4 regions of the Bradyrhizobium sp. ERR14 genome follow, and region 1 is predicted to be linked to each of the others. Evidence: riboswitches for the same ligand, from Rfam matches in the RefSeq annotation. Region 1 holds a riboswitch; each other region holds the start of a gene.
The links. Region 1 has a riboswitch for cobalamin ahead of GGD62_RS31285 (DUF1636 domain-containing protein). Riboswitches for the same ligand answer to the same signal wherever they lie in the genome.

Region 1 (3,573 bases):
AGATTGGCGAGCCGCAGCGACGGCAGGCTACTCCGACCACGCCGCCAGCCGGCTGCGAACGCCGCAAGATCGGAATCCGAATACGAGAGCACCACGAGATCGGCCGGGTCCTGGCCGATGTCTCTAGGCGTCGCGGTCTCCTCCAGACCACGGCTCTCGCGGAAGACGACGTGCATCAGATACCAAGTCCTGCCTTGATGGCGGCCTCGTCGATATCGCCGTGCTCGCCGATCACGACGAGCTTCGACCGCCTGTGACCTGCGCCCCAGGGCTTGTCGAACTGGTGGCGCACGCGCTCGCCGACCGCCTGCAGCAGCAGCCGCATCGGCTTGCCCGCGACCGCGATGTAGCCCTTAGCGCGCAGCACGTTCTGCTCGCGCGCCAGCTTCTGGACGGATGCGACCAGCGCATCGACGTCGGCGACTTCAGGAAGGTCGACCACGACCGAGGCGAAATCATCGTGCTCGTGCTCTGCCTCGCCGTCATGATGCGAGGGACGCGCGGCGAGATCGTTCTCGGCGGCAGCGCCAAGACCGAGGATGACGCGCGCATCGATCGCACCGTCGGTCACGGGGAGCATCGGCACGCGGCGCGGCATCTCGGCGGTGATGGCAGCCTTGGCCGCTTCAAGTCCCGCCGCCCCAGCGAGGTCGGCCTTGGTCAGCAGCACGATGTCGGCGCAGGCGATCTGGTCCTCGAACACTTCCGACAGCGGCGTCTCATGGTCCAAATTCTCGTCCGCCGCGCGCTGCGCTTCGACGGCGTCAGGATCCGGCGCAAAGCGGCCAGCGGCGACAGCCTCGGCATCCGCGAGAGCGATCACGCCGTCGACGGTGATGCGCGAACGGATCTCCGGCCAGTCGAATGCCTTCAGCAGCGGCTTGGGCAGCGCCAGGCCCGAGGTCTCGATCAGGATATGATCGGGTCGCACGGGCCGCGCCAGTAGTTTTTCCATGGTCGGAATGAAATCGTCGGCAACCGTGCAGCAGATGCAGCCATTGGCGAGCTCGACGATGTTCTCCTCCGGGCAATTGGCGTCGGCGCAGGATTTCAAGATCTCGCCGTCGACGCCCTCACTACCGAACTCGTTGACGAGCACCGCGAGCTTCTTGCCGCCGGCATTGCTGAGCAGATGCTGGATCAGCGTCGTCTTGCCCGAGCCGAGAAAACCGGTGACCACCGTCACAGGGACTTTTGCGAGCGAGTTCATTCGGCGGCCTCCGGCACGACGGCAATGGGGGGAATGCGGGCAAGCGACTGCTTGCGGAATATTTCCGGCCGGCTGCGCCAGGGCACGAGGCCGTCAGGCGCGGCCGCATAGGCCGCGGCGCCCGCGACCACATCCTTCGCATTTGCATCCGAGAGGCGACCATAGACGTAAGACCACCGGCCGGGCGCGCTCAGTGCGACCGAGCAACCCTGGTTGCAGGCCGACAGGCATTCGACGGGAACCACATTGACACCCTCGGGCACGCCCGCGTCGAGGATCGCCCCATGCAGGCGCTTGCCGGGCGTCGCCTCGCCCTCGCCTGGCGTCTCGCCGGCACGGCAGGTGATGCAGACGTGAAGTGTGACGGTCATTGCCTCTTCCAGATAACAGCGGGAGGCGATGAGGCACACGGACCATTCTTCAGAAGGCCCGTTTTCCCCGTCGCGGAACACCCCGTCCGCCGGTCCAAAACTCGTCCGCGCTGGCAGGTCTCCCGGCTTGCGGAGCAGGGTTTTCCCCTTCGATCCCCGCCTTCCCGATTCCCTGAGGGAATCAGTGGCTTCGGACATCTCTCCGGTCACGGTCGCGGGGGCGGCTGCATTTTGGACCCAAATCTTGCCGATTCGGACCCTATCGCATTCCCTCTTCGCCTGTCATAGGACAGGAACCAACGCCGGGCCACCATTTGCCGGTGGCCGCCACTTGTCAAGCCGAAGGACCGGGACCCGATGACGCCTGAACCGGATACAAAAACGGCCGAGGAAACCGACGCCCGCCACGCCACGAAAATGGCGAAGAAGAAGGCCGCCCGCGACAAGATCATGGCGACCAAGAGCGGCGAAAAGGGCCTCATCATCGTCCACACCGGGGCCGGCAAGGGCAAGTCCTCGTCGGCCTTCGGCATGATCGTCCGCTGCGTCGCGCACGGCTTTCCCTGCGCAGTCGTGCAATTCATCAAGGGCGCCTGGGATACCGGCGAGCGGCGCCTGCTCACCGGCCATTTCGGCGACCTCTGCCAGTTCCACGCCATGGGCGAAGGCTTTACGTGGGAGACGCAGGACCGCGCCCGCGACATCGCCGCCGCGCGCGCCGGCTGGGAGAAGGCCAAGGAGCTGATCCTCGATGAGAGCCTGCGCATGGTCGTGCTCGACGAGATCAACATCGCGCTGCGCTACGACTATCTCGACATCGCCGAGATCGTCGAGTTTCTGACCACCTCGAAGCCACCGATGACGCATGTCGTGCTCACCGGCCGCAACGCCAAGGACGAGCTGATCGAGATCGCCGATCTCGTCACCGAGATGACGCTGGTGAAACATCCGTTCCGCTCCGGCATCAAGGCACAGGCCGGCGTCGAGTTCTGAGTTCGATGGCACGCGCGCTGATGATCCAGGGGGCCGGCTCGGACGTGGGCAAGTCGCTCATCGTCGCCGGTCTCGCGCGCGCCCTCACGCGGCGCGGCCTGCGCGTGCTCCCGTTCAAGCCGCAGAACATGTCGAACAACGCCGCCGTCACCGTTGATGGCGGCGAGATCGGCCGCGCCCAGGCGCTGCAGGCGCTGGCCGCTCGCGTCGAACCGCACACCGACATGAACCCCGTGCTGCTCAAGCCCGAGACCGACATCGGCGCGCAGGTGATCGTCCACGGAAAGCGCATCGCGACCGCGCGTGCGCGCGACTATGCCGCGATGAAGCCATCGCTGATGGGCGCGGTGCTGGAGAGCTTTGAGCGGCTGAAGGGGCGCGCCGATCTGGTGCTGGTGGAAGGTGCCGGTAGCCCGGCCGAAGTGAACCTGCGCAAGGCCGACATCGCCAATATGGGCTTTGCGCGCAAGGCGGACGTGCCGGTCGTGCTGGTCGGCGACATCGACCGCGGCGGCGTCATCGCCCAGCTGGTCGGCATCAAGACCGTGATCGACCCCGACGATGCCGCGATGATCCAGGGTTTTGTCATCAACAAGTTCCGCGGCGATCCCTCGCTGTTCGACGACGGCTACAGGCTGATCGAACAAAGAACGGCCTGGCTCGGCTTCGGCGTGCTGCCCTGGTTCGCCCGCGCCGGCGAGCTGCCGGCCGAGGATGCGCTCGGCCTCAGCGACGCGCGCAAGCCGGGCCAGTGCAAGATCGCCTGCCTGGCGCTGTCGCGTATCGCCAATTTCGACGATCTCGATCCGCTCAAGCTCGAGCCGGGCGTCGACCTCGTGATGGTGCGCCCGGGCGAGCCGATCCCGGGCGATGTCCGCCTCGTCATCATTCCCGGCTCAAAGTCGACCCGCGGCGATCTCGCCTTCCTGCGCGCGCAGGGCTGGGACATCGATTTGCTCGCGCATCACCGCAGGGGCGGCCATGTGCTCGGTCTCTGCG
Region 2 (3,573 bases), on a different contig from region 1:
TCACTGGCGATCAACGAGAGCGCCAGGGCGCGCCAGCCCAATTCCATCGGTTTGGCATAGGTCGACGCAAGTTGAATCGTGCCGTCGAGCGCGATCTTCCAGGTGATAACGTACTGTTCGTCTGATGTATCATCGCGGTGCCTGGTCCACGAAACGAAAACATGGTCATTTTCGTCAAGTTCAGCGACGCCCCACATTCGAGGGACGAACTGCGCCACCTTCGAGACATTGGAGATAATTTGTTCTATTGTCTCGCCGTCTTGCGCTCGCCACGTTGACTTGAATCTTTCGATAAGGGGGCTCTCGTTGGCGCGAACACTGTTGTTCGTCGCAGCCAACCCGGCCAGGCAGATCAGGGATTGACCGAGACAAAACCATAACGCGCGTCTTCCAGACATTTTCCTCATAACTGTCAGCCTATCTGCTTTCATCCACACGTCATTCTAAAGCGGGGCAACCTTTAACCTGCTATGCGCGAGCGCAAGAAGTTAGCGGCGACGCGACGGGGAGACCGATGGTGTCCCGTGCGAGCAGGCACTCCCCTCTATGTCACGCGCCGCTAACTTCGCTGCCGGCGACAGCTTCAATTTGCTGTGCCGGACATGCCCAGCAGGAGGAGACTGGGCATGCCGAAGTCTTGCATTCTTCGTGCCAGGTGATGGACGGTATTTCACACCGCTTTTGTGTCCTCTTTGTCGACTTTCCGACTGGCAGGTCTCGATGTTTCCTTTCAGCGCTATCCAGCGCGGCTTATGCATCCTCGTCACGCGACGGTTTGGTCCGGTATCGTTGCCAGAATGTGCGTTTCGATCTCTGCCATGCGTTTGGGCATTTGCGGCCAATGGGCCATGGTGCGTTTGGCGCTCCCTCGCGACACGCGGCGCTTCGAGAACAGCCTCAGTCCGGAGCGCTTTGCACTCGACGGCCAACCACGCGAAGCCGATCTTCACCACCGAGCATTTTGAGTCTTGCTGAACTGCAAATCAACGTGCTGGCGGGGTATGTTGCTGGCCTTGCCAGCTGGGGCCTATTCAACACGGATCCTGTTGGCCGAGAAGGTGACTGGATGGTGGACGTGCTCAAGAACCGCTGGGAAGCCGGAGATGCGTTCTGCTCGAGGTGGCAGTCCCGACCCGCGCAAGCCGCATTTGTCCCAATCTGGCGTGCGGCCCGCGGGCAGCTGCGATGGTCATTCCGATATCGCCGATTGAAAGCGCTTCTACATCATCTCAACGTGATGCACGGTGATTCGCGTAGCAGATGTCGCAGCATCAGCGTGAGACATAATCTGAGAGGTTGACGGAAGACTTCTCTTGCCGATAATCCAAGCCGTCGAGGTTCTCCGGTTTCCATTTGATCCGGAGCTAAGAGGGAAGCCGGTGACAATGCCGGCGCTGCCCCCGCAACTGTGAGCGGCAAGCCGCTGTCCAAAGACGTCACTGAAGCCTGCGCGGCTTCGGGAAGGCCGGACAGAAGCGATGACCCGCGAGCCAGGAGACCTGCCCCGACAATATATTCGTCCACGGGCGGGGTGTCCCGGTGGTGCGCCAAGCAGCCGTCGCACCGCGCGACTTCCCCTGCCTGCGTCCGCCATGGCCTTTGCCCCCAACATGGGGTTCACGCTATGACTCTTCTCTCGCTTCCGGTTGCCACCCTCGGAACGCCACGCATCGGTCCAAGGCGCGAGCTCAAACTCGCTCTCGAAAGTTACTGGGCCGGAAAAAGCAGCGAACAGCAGTTGCTCGAGGACGCAGCTGGCCTGCGTGCCGCGAACTGGGCTCGTCAGAAATCTATCGGCGTCACGGTCATTCCATCGAACGATTTCTCGCTGTATGACCAGGTGCTCGACACAAGTGTCATGGTTGGCGCCATCCCGGAGATCTACGCCTCGAAAACCGAATCCGTTTCGCTCAAGACGTACTTCGCCATGGCCCGCGGATCACAATGCGACGATCAGGATGCGAGTTGCGGTCACGGACCGCGCGGATTTGGCGCACCCGCGCAGGAGATGACCAAGTGGTTCGACACCAACTACCACTACATGGTCCCCGAGTTTCACAGGGGACAGACTTTCAGGCTATGCTCTCGCAAGCCGATCGAGGAGTATGAGGAAGCCAAGGCCCTTGGCTTTCAGACCCGCCCTGTCCTGATCGGGCCGGTCACATTCCTAAAGCTCGGCAAGAGTCCCGATCCTGCGTTCCAGCCACTCTCACTACTGGATGAACTGATACCGGCCTATATCGAGGTTCTGCAGGAATTGGCCAAACGTGGGGCAAATTGGGTTCAGTTCGACGAGCCCTGCCTGGTTCTTGATCTGGATGAGAGGGCGCGACAATCTTTGCGACATGCCTATGACCGGCTCGCCAAGGAGGGGCCGGCCATCAACATCTTAGTCACCAGCTATTTCGGCGATCTCGGGGACAATCTGGACACCGCCTTGAGCCTGCCAGTCGCCGGACTGCACCTCGATCTGGTTCGGGCGCCACAGTTGTTGGACCAGATCATCGCTGGCGGCCGAAGTGATCTCGTCATGTCGCTCGGTGTCGTCGACGGCCGGAATGTATGGCGGTCGAATCTGTCGTCGCTGCGCAAGCGGCTCGAACCCGCGATTGCGAAGCTCGGCAAGGATCGTGTACAGATTGCCCCATCCTGCTCGCTGCTTCATGTGCCGGTCGATGTTGAACTCGAAACCGGGCTCGCTTCCAACGTCAAGAGCTGGCTTGCTTTCGCGGTCCAGAAGATGCGAGAGCTCGCGATCCTGGCGCGGGCACTCGCAGGCGACCAGAATGTTGCGCTAGCTCTTGCCGAGTCGGAATGTGCCGCGACTGTCCGCCGGACTTCGCCGAAAATCCATGATGCCAATGTCGCTGTCCGGATGAAAGCGATCGACCAGACCATGCGTCGGCGCGCGAGCCCATTTGCCCGTCGTGCCGAGATCCAAAGCAATCGTTTCAGACTACCGGCTTTTCCTACCACGACGATCGGATCGTTTCCGCAGACCAAAGAAGTCCGGAATGCCCGTGCGGCGCATGCCCGAGGCGCTATGAGCGACGAGCAATACGACAGGTTCCTCAAGGAGGAGACGGCGCGCGCCGTACGCTGGCAGGAGGACATCGGTCTCGATGTTCTCGTGCACGGCGAGTTCGAACGCAATGACATGGTGCAGTACTTCGGTGAGCAACTCGCCGGCTTCGCGTTTACTAGGAATGGATGGGTCCAATCCTACGGATCGCGCTACGTCAGGCCACCGATCCTGTTTGGCGATGTAGTGCGGTCGAAGCCTATCACCGTAGGCTGGTGGCGCTACGCGCAATCACTAACGAGGAAGCCGATGAAGGCGATGTTGACCGGACCGGTGACGATCTTGAACTGGTCCTTTGTTCGCGATGATATTCCCAGAAGCGAGGTCTGCCGCCAGATTGCGCTCGCGATCCGAGACGAAATCCGCGATCTCGAGAATGCTGGTGCGACCATGATCCAGATCGACGAAGCTGCACTTCGCGAAGGATTGCCGTTGCGTCGATTGGAGTGGACCGCCTATCTCGACTGGGCCGTGGATTGCTTCCGCATCTG
Region 3 (3,573 bases), on a different contig from region 1:
CCAGATGTTCCAGGTGATGCCCGCACTCGCCGTGTAGCGCGACACCAGCGGCACGTCGTTGCCGGCCCAGATGCCTTCGCGGAAGACCGCGCGGGTGTAGGCCACGCCGGAGCGCAGCAGCAGGGCATCGTTGACGCGATAGGACAGGCTGGTCTCCGAGCCGTAGCGGCGGGTCGGATCGAGATTGGTGTTGTAGAACAGGACCGGATTGAAATGGACCTCGTTGGTGAGATCCATCAGATAGAGACTACTCTGCAGCTGCAATCCGCCTCCCTTGATGCGAACACCGCCCTCGATATCCCCAGAGGTCTGGGTCTTGAGCTGGAACGTTTGCGGGATCGCAGCGAAGGTCAAGGGATCGAAGGAAGGCCCCGAGGAAAGGCGCTCGTCGACATCAGGCGTGCGGAACGCGCGCGCAATGCGGCCGAACAGCGAGACCTGGTCGTTGAGGCGATGCTCGGCCCCGAGATGCAGCGCATATTGGGTCTCGTTGCTCGTCAGCGGCAGCGCGCCGATGTCGGCGTTGAAGGGAGCTGCCGGGTCGAAATTGTCGCGTGCCGCAAGTCTGACGTTCTGCACACGCGCTCCGTAGGAGATGTCCGTCGTGGACGCGATTCCCAATGTGTGCTGGACATAACCCGCAACCGTCTGCTGCCTGAGGTCGTAATTGTGCCAGGGGGAGAGCCCCTGCCCCGCGCCGCGGTTCTGCTCAAAGCTCGCATCGTAATAGTCGATGCCGGTCAGGAGCTGCGACGGCATGCCGAGCAGCAGGCTCTTCACGCTGAGCCGCGGTGTGATCGACCAATTCGTCAGATGGGAACCGACATAGGTCGACGTGAAGAACGCCGGAACCGGCGTCGGGGTGGAAAAGAAAGCACTCTGCTGCTTCTTGTCGCGCACGCCGCCGTCGACAATGAGATCGACGCCGTTGACCAGGGTCTTGGTGAAGCCCGCGGTCGCACCAAAACCCTGCTGGTTGGCGTAGTTGAACGGCGTGCTTGTCCCTCGCCGGTTGGCCCTGAGCTCGTCGAGGCCGATGGAGGGATCGACGGTGCGGCCGCCCGGCAGTCGCAGCTCCTGATTGTCGCCGCTGACGGTAAGAAAAGCACTCAGGCCCAGCGTCGTGTAGTTGAGATTGCCGACGCCGTTCTGCTGCGAATAGCGATTGTTGTCGCGGTAGCCATCGGTCCTGACCGTATTGCCGTAGAACGAGGTCGACCACGGACCGGAATTGAGCGAGGTCGAGACATTGCCGAGCCTGGTGTTGAACGAGCCGAAGCCGGCCTCGATGCGCGCGGTCACGGGCGGTCCGCCGACGCCATTTTTGGTAACGATGTTGATCACACCACCGACCGCGTTGTCGCCGTAGAGCACCGCGCCGGAATTTCCCCGCGTGACCTCGATGCGTTCGATCGAATTGAGCGGGATGGTGGAGAGGTCCACCTGCGCCATGTCGACGTCGTTCAACCGTCGTCCGTTGACCAGCACCAGCGTGTTGGCGGTGGCAAAGGCGCCGAAGCCACGCAGGTCCACGCTGGTCTTGGCGCCGATCTGGCCGCCATAGAGCGTCGTGAGTTGGGCCCCCGGCGTCTGCATCGCGATGATCTCGGCAAGCGTCTGCGATGGCGAATGCGCGATATCCGCGGCCATGATGACGGTCGTGGCAGCCCCGACGATGCCGCCGCCGCCGGCGGCAGCCTCACCGCCGGAGCCCGATGAGCCGGCGCCATTGCCTGCCGGCGCGACAGTCGTCCTCGCCCGCTGCCGAGTCGCCTCGCCGTCACCGATCGCCCTCGCCCGCGTGCGGTTGTGATCGTCGGGCTGCGTCACTTCGATCGGCGGCAATTGCTCGGCAAGCGCGTGCTGGGCGAAGGCGGAGGACAGATCGAGCGAATGGAAGGAAACGGATGCGAGCAGGCCGGCGGCAAGGCGCCTGGCGGCAGAGACGATACGGGACACAATTGTAACCTCGGTATGACGTCAGTGGCACGTCACAGCGAACGAGGTTTCACGGCAGAGCGATGGATTGCTCCGGTGAAGCTAATGTCTGTACTCCCCGACCGACATCTTCGCGTGTGACCACGGCTGACGGCAGGTCTCCTGGCTCGCGGGTCGTAACCTTGCGTCGCCTTCCCAGGACCGAGTTTCCCAGTGGCATGAGACGAAAGATTCACCGCTTACAGTTGCGGGGGCAGCCGTGGCGTTGAGACAGATCCCTGCGTTGGGACAATCCCGCACCACATTCCCTTTTGATCTCCCTGAGGAGAACCGTCGCCGATCATTTACGAGCCGTTGGCCCCGGGAGTCAATCGACCGGTCGATGCCGGGCGCTCAGGTCCGCCCTCGCACACGTTGCGCCTGGGCCCAGGCGACAGCGACGTCGCGCGGCGGAACATCGACGCGCTTGATCGGGGTCAATTCGCCGGAGGCCGAGACGATCGCGGTCTCCTCGCGACGACAGCGCGTGCAGACAAAGCGGACCTCGTGCGGGGACGCCGACCAGCTCGACCGCTTCACATTGGCCGCCATCGGCCAGGCATCACAATGCGAGCACGACACCAGAAATCGACCGGGATCGAGCATACCCATTTCCATCGGACTCCGCGTCCTGCCCACCTGCTTCAATGATTAACCCAAGTGAATCGTTCCGGTGCCCCAGCACCGCCCCTGGGTGCGCCGGAGAAAGCGGTAGCCTCAGCGCGCGCCCTTGAGGGTGCAGGAGGTGGTGCAGGTGACCGTGGTGCCGCGATCGCACGATTTGCACGCACTGACGCACTGGTTCATGTCGCGGGGATTGTAGCTGTAGTTCCGCATCGGGCAGGTCAGCGTCGAGCCGGTGATATCCTGCTCCTGGTCGCAGGCCGCCGTCATGAGCGCGACTATGATCACGGCAACGAGGCGCATGTGATTGCCCTGTCAAGCATGGCAAATGACACTCGCGAGGTGCGCTGCAATGCAGCGAACCCCGGCCTTTCCACCACGAGCGATCGCTCGCGACGTCAAGGATGCGCGCCAAACCTTAAGAACGGATTGCAGCCGGCGTCAGGCCGCAGCCTTGGTCGCGATCGCCTGCCGCATGTCCACCGCCAGCTGACGGTACTGTTCCGAGAGTTTCAGATAGAACTCGCGCTTGGTGCTGTCGGTGGCGAGCTTGGCGATCAGCTCGCATTCGGCGGTGAGCGTCTCGAACCGTTCCAGCCTGTCCTGAAGTTCCGTCATCGGCGTGTCCCCGTCAAACGCCTCAAGGACATCCAACCTAAGCCCGGGAAATAGGTCACGGCGAACATCGTTATCGAGTAGAAACGTTTTTTCCGGACAGGGCGGGCCGACCCAACAAAAACGGCTATTTCTGCTCCAGGCGCCAGGCGCCGTCCCACCCCTCCTCCGGCGGCTTGGCCTCGAATTGCGCGATGCGGCCGAGCATCGTGCGCGAGGGGCCGTCGCCGGGGACGGCTTCGAGCGCGGCGTTGAAGGCGGCGCGCGCCTCGTCGAAGCGGCGGGCCCGATAGGCCGCGAGCGCTTCGGCATAATGCGTGCGCAGGCTGTCCTGCGCGGCGGTGAGCGCGCCGGCCC
Region 4 (3,573 bases), on a different contig from region 1:
TGGTCGATCTCGAAAGCGGTGCGAAAGATCGCTTTCTCGTGCTCCGACAAGATGTCGAGACGGGCCACCGATCCTTCGTGTGCTATAATCGACTGCCACATCGCCGAAGTGTCGGCGCCCTTCGCCGCAAGCACTTTGGCGAGATGCGGATTACGCACCGAGATGGCGCCGGACAATGTCTTATGGGTGTAGATGTTGGCCGGGATTGGCTCGACGCAGGCGCTGGTGCCGCCGCAGATGATGCTGATCGAGGCGGTCGGCGCGATTGCGATCTTATGGCTGAAGCGCGCCATCACGCCGCGTTCCAGGGCATCCGGGCACGGACCACGCTCGCGCGCGAGCGTCACGGATGCCGCGTCGGCGTCGCGACGGATTTTTCGGAACATGTTCAGATTGAACGACTTGGCCATGACACTTTCCATTGGAATGCCCTTGGCCTGCAGGAAGGAGTGGAAGCCCATGACGCCGAGGCCGACGGAGCGCTCACGCAGGGCAGCGTAGCGGGCACGCTTCATGCCGTCCGGCGCCACCGTGATGAAGTGGCTGAGCACGTTGTCGAGGAAGCGCATGACATCCTCGATGAAGGTGGGCTCCTCACTCCACTGGTCCCAGGTCTCGAGGTTGAGCGACGACAGACAGCAGACCGCGGTGCGCTCCTCGTCGCGATGATCGATGCCGGTCGGCAGGGTAATTTCGCTGCACAGGTTGGAGGTCGAGACCTTGAGGCCCAGCTCGCGCTGATGCGTGGGGAGCGCGCGGTTTACGGTGTCGATGAACAAGAGATAAGGCTCGCCAGTCTGGAGCCGGTTCTCAAGGATGCGTTGCCACAGCTGGCGGGCATCGATCTGGCGGACGACCTCGTTAGTCTTCGGGCTCCGCAGTGCGAACACGGTGCCGGCGCCCACGGCACGCATGAACTCATCGGTGACGTTGACGCCGTGATGCAGGTTGAGGCTCTTTCGGTTGAAGTCGCCGGACGCCTTGCGAATCTCGAGGAACTCCTCGATCTCGGGATGGTGGATATCGAGATAGACCGCCGCCGAGCCGCGCCGCAACGAGCCCTGGCTGATCGCCAGCGTCAGGCCGTCCATGACGTGGATGAACGGGATGATGCCTGAAGTGACGCCGCCCTTCACCTTCTCGCCGATCGAGCGAACATTGCCCCAGTAGGTGCCGATGCCGCCGCCGTTGGAAGCAAGCCAGACGTTCTCGTTCCAGGTACCGAGGATGCCTTCGAGCGAGTCCGCCACCGAGTTGAGGAAGCAGGAGATCGGCAGGCCGCGCGTGGTCCCGCCGTTGGAGAGCACCGGTGTGGCCGGCATGAACCATAGCCGGGACATCGCATCATAGAGACGTTGGGCATGCGCAACATCGTCCGCGAAAGCGCAAGACACCCGCCTGAACATGTCCTGGTAAGTTTCGCCGGCGAGCAGATAACGGTCGGTCAGCGTCAGCTTGCCGAACGACGTCAACAAGTCGTCGCGCGACGGATCGAGCGTGAGGTCGGCCGGCTTTGGCGATGGCGCGAGGGGCCACGGCAGCGGAGCCGGCGATGGCGAAAGGGGCACCAGACACGGCTCAGGCGCGGCAGGCTTCGCCTGCGCTAGGCGCGGCCGCACACTCGGTGGCGCGACGAGATGACCATGCTGATCGAAATCGTAAGACGGCGACATCGGCAACCCCGCGATGTTTGAGGCTGGGGGCCGTGCGGACGACTTGCGAGGAGATCGGACAAATATCACCAGCTGCAAGCGACCCACCGGGGCACCCCGCCCGAGGACTTTCGTTCAGTCGCGGCAGGTCTCCTGGCTCGCGGGTCGCTGGGGCTGTCGGCCTTCCCAGCGCTGTCGCGCCAGTGACCATGATGACAACCGCTCGCCGCTTACAGTTGCGGGGGCAGCCTCGGAATAGCCGTTGCCGGCGCACCGGGTTCCCTCTTAGCTTCCATCCTACGAGATGCGGGAATGGAAGACCGTGACGGGCTACATATAGGCGCCGCTCGCGGAGATTCGTCAAGGCGGCGCCGTCAAGTTAACGAATTGGAGCAGCCCCGAGGTCAAGGTTCGGCGAGCGCTTGTCGTGGAGATCTCGCGCCAAGTCGCAAAGGCTCGCTCGCGCGAAACACGACGGGAAGTCGGCAGTGACGGCTCCGAGAGAGAGGATGTGGAAAAGGTTCGCGACCTGATCATGAACTGAGAGAAGTTGAGCCTGACGGGACGATTTGAAACGCTTCATGATCCGATCGCGTCGCCTGTTACCCTTCCGGCGTTCCTGGTCTGGACTATCCCTTCACCCGGCGATGTCCGCTGTAAGTGCTTCCCGTCGAGTCTCTACCCCTCGCCCTGGCAGGGGCTTGGCTCGGGGAATCACTTTCCAACTGAAAGTGCGTTATGTGATGGGCCACGCGACCGTGGGGCTCGCAGGCGGCGTGGACGCGCGCTTTGTTCACGATTCCAAAAGCTGCTTGGTTTGCCTCCATGAACATTGGAAGGACGAGAAACATATATCCAAACCGCGTCTCGATAATACCGGAATCGTCACGCCGTTAGGGTGCAATGCGCCTACATTCACCGGAGGAGGCTTTGATCTGCAAGAAGTCTCGCTTGAAGTCGTCCGCAGTGCGGTCGGATTGCTCTCAGAAGGGAAGTACGACCCTGACCTTGCCCCACGGGCATAATCCAGTTTGAAGTTCGTTCTGGCCCACGACAAGGACCAGAGCATGAAGCGCAGCCGCTTTTCGGAAGAGCAGATCATCGGGATTTTGAAGGAGCACGAGGCCGGCGTTTCGGTTGCCGACCTGTGCCGCTAGCACGGCGTCAGCGACGCCAGCATCTACAAATGGAAGGCGAAGTTCGGCGGTATGGAGGTGTCGGAGGCTAAGCGGCTGAAGGCACTGGTGTATGGTCCGCCCCGTCCGTGCAAGGGTTCGTAACAGCAAAAATGACGCTTACAGTTGCATAAATGTATCCGGCCTCTCGCGAGTGGACTGCGGTTGCAGCCAGGCCATGATGAGATCCGCGCACGCCGTTCCCAATAAATGGTTCGGGCACGAAGCCCGCTTTTTTGCACAGGGCTTACGGCATGTTGATCCACTGTTTCGTCATCACTGTTCCCGAGCCTTGCAATCGAAGCCAGAAGCGTCAGGTGAAAGCAGGATCTCTGCGTTCGTAGAGAGCTCCAGGCTTGTTCAAGACCACCCAGACAATGCGGGCCATCTTGGCCGCTAGGGCGACAACGGCCTTGTTCGGATGCATCCGAGCCTGCAGCCCGTCGAGCCAGTTTCCTAGGCGATCGCGCGTCCGGTCCAAATGCCGGAAGCAAGATCGCGCGCCATGCACTAAAAGTTTTCTCACATAACGGTTGCCGCGTTTGCTGACGCCAAGCAACGTCTGTTTTCCGCCGGTCGAGTATTGCCTGGGCACTAACCCCAGGCAGCAAGGTCGCGGGCCTTGCGAAACTGCAGCCCATCACCGATCGCGGCAAGTACAGCGGTCGCACCCAATACGCCGATACCAGGGATTGTCATCAGCCGGCGTGTGACGTCCTCCCGATCGGCGACCGCTTCGATCTCCT

Region 2: another riboswitch for cobalamin. It lies ahead of metE (5-methyltetrahydropteroyltriglutamate--homocysteine S-methyltransferase); the one in region 1 lies ahead of GGD62_RS31285 (DUF1636 domain-containing protein).
Region 3: another riboswitch for cobalamin. It lies ahead of GGD62_RS04885 (TonB-dependent receptor domain-containing protein); the one in region 1 lies ahead of GGD62_RS31285 (DUF1636 domain-containing protein).
Region 4: another riboswitch for cobalamin. It lies ahead of GGD62_RS39945 (ribonucleoside-diphosphate reductase subunit alpha); the one in region 1 lies ahead of GGD62_RS31285 (DUF1636 domain-containing protein).

Annotation. Positions count from the first base shown of each region.
Region 1 is NZ_JACIHD010000017.1:46,067-49,639, reverse strand. Features, by position in the region: gene cobN (cobaltochelatase subunit CobN) at 1-176, opposite strand, end outside; gene cobW (cobalamin biosynthesis protein CobW) at 176-1,210, opposite strand; gene GGD62_RS31285 (DUF1636 domain-containing protein) at 1,207-1,581, opposite strand; cobalamin riboswitch at 1,676-1,897, opposite strand; gene cobO (cob(I)yrinic acid a,c-diamide adenosyltransferase) at 1,939-2,574, shown strand; gene GGD62_RS31275 (cobyric acid synthase) at 2,580-3,573, shown strand, end outside.
Region 2 is NZ_JACIHD010000012.1:142,561-146,133, forward strand. Features, by position in the region: gene GGD62_RS27960 (nodulate formation efficiency C protein) at 1-431, opposite strand, end outside; cobalamin riboswitch at 1,319-1,522, shown strand; gene metE (5-methyltetrahydropteroyltriglutamate--homocysteine S-methyltransferase) at 1,625-3,573, shown strand, end outside.
Region 3 is NZ_JACIHD010000001.1:981,221-984,793, forward strand. Features, by position in the region: gene GGD62_RS04885 (TonB-dependent receptor domain-containing protein) at 1-1,959, opposite strand, end outside; cobalamin riboswitch at 2,073-2,288, opposite strand; gene GGD62_RS04890 (hypothetical protein) at 2,332-2,595, opposite strand; gene GGD62_RS04895 (hypothetical protein) at 2,695-2,904, opposite strand; gene GGD62_RS04900 (hypothetical protein) at 3,043-3,219, opposite strand; gene GGD62_RS04905 (adenylate/guanylate cyclase domain-containing protein) at 3,344-3,573, opposite strand, start outside.
Region 4 is NZ_JACIHD010000043.1:12,359-15,931, forward strand. Features, by position in the region: gene GGD62_RS39945 (ribonucleoside-diphosphate reductase subunit alpha) at 1-1,673, opposite strand, end outside; cobalamin riboswitch at 1,778-1,992, opposite strand; partial or broken gene GGD62_RS39950 (hypothetical protein) at 2,013-2,253, opposite strand; partial or broken gene GGD62_RS39955 (transposase) at 2,720-2,896, shown strand; partial or broken gene GGD62_RS39960 (IS110 family transposase) at 3,141-3,573, opposite strand, start outside.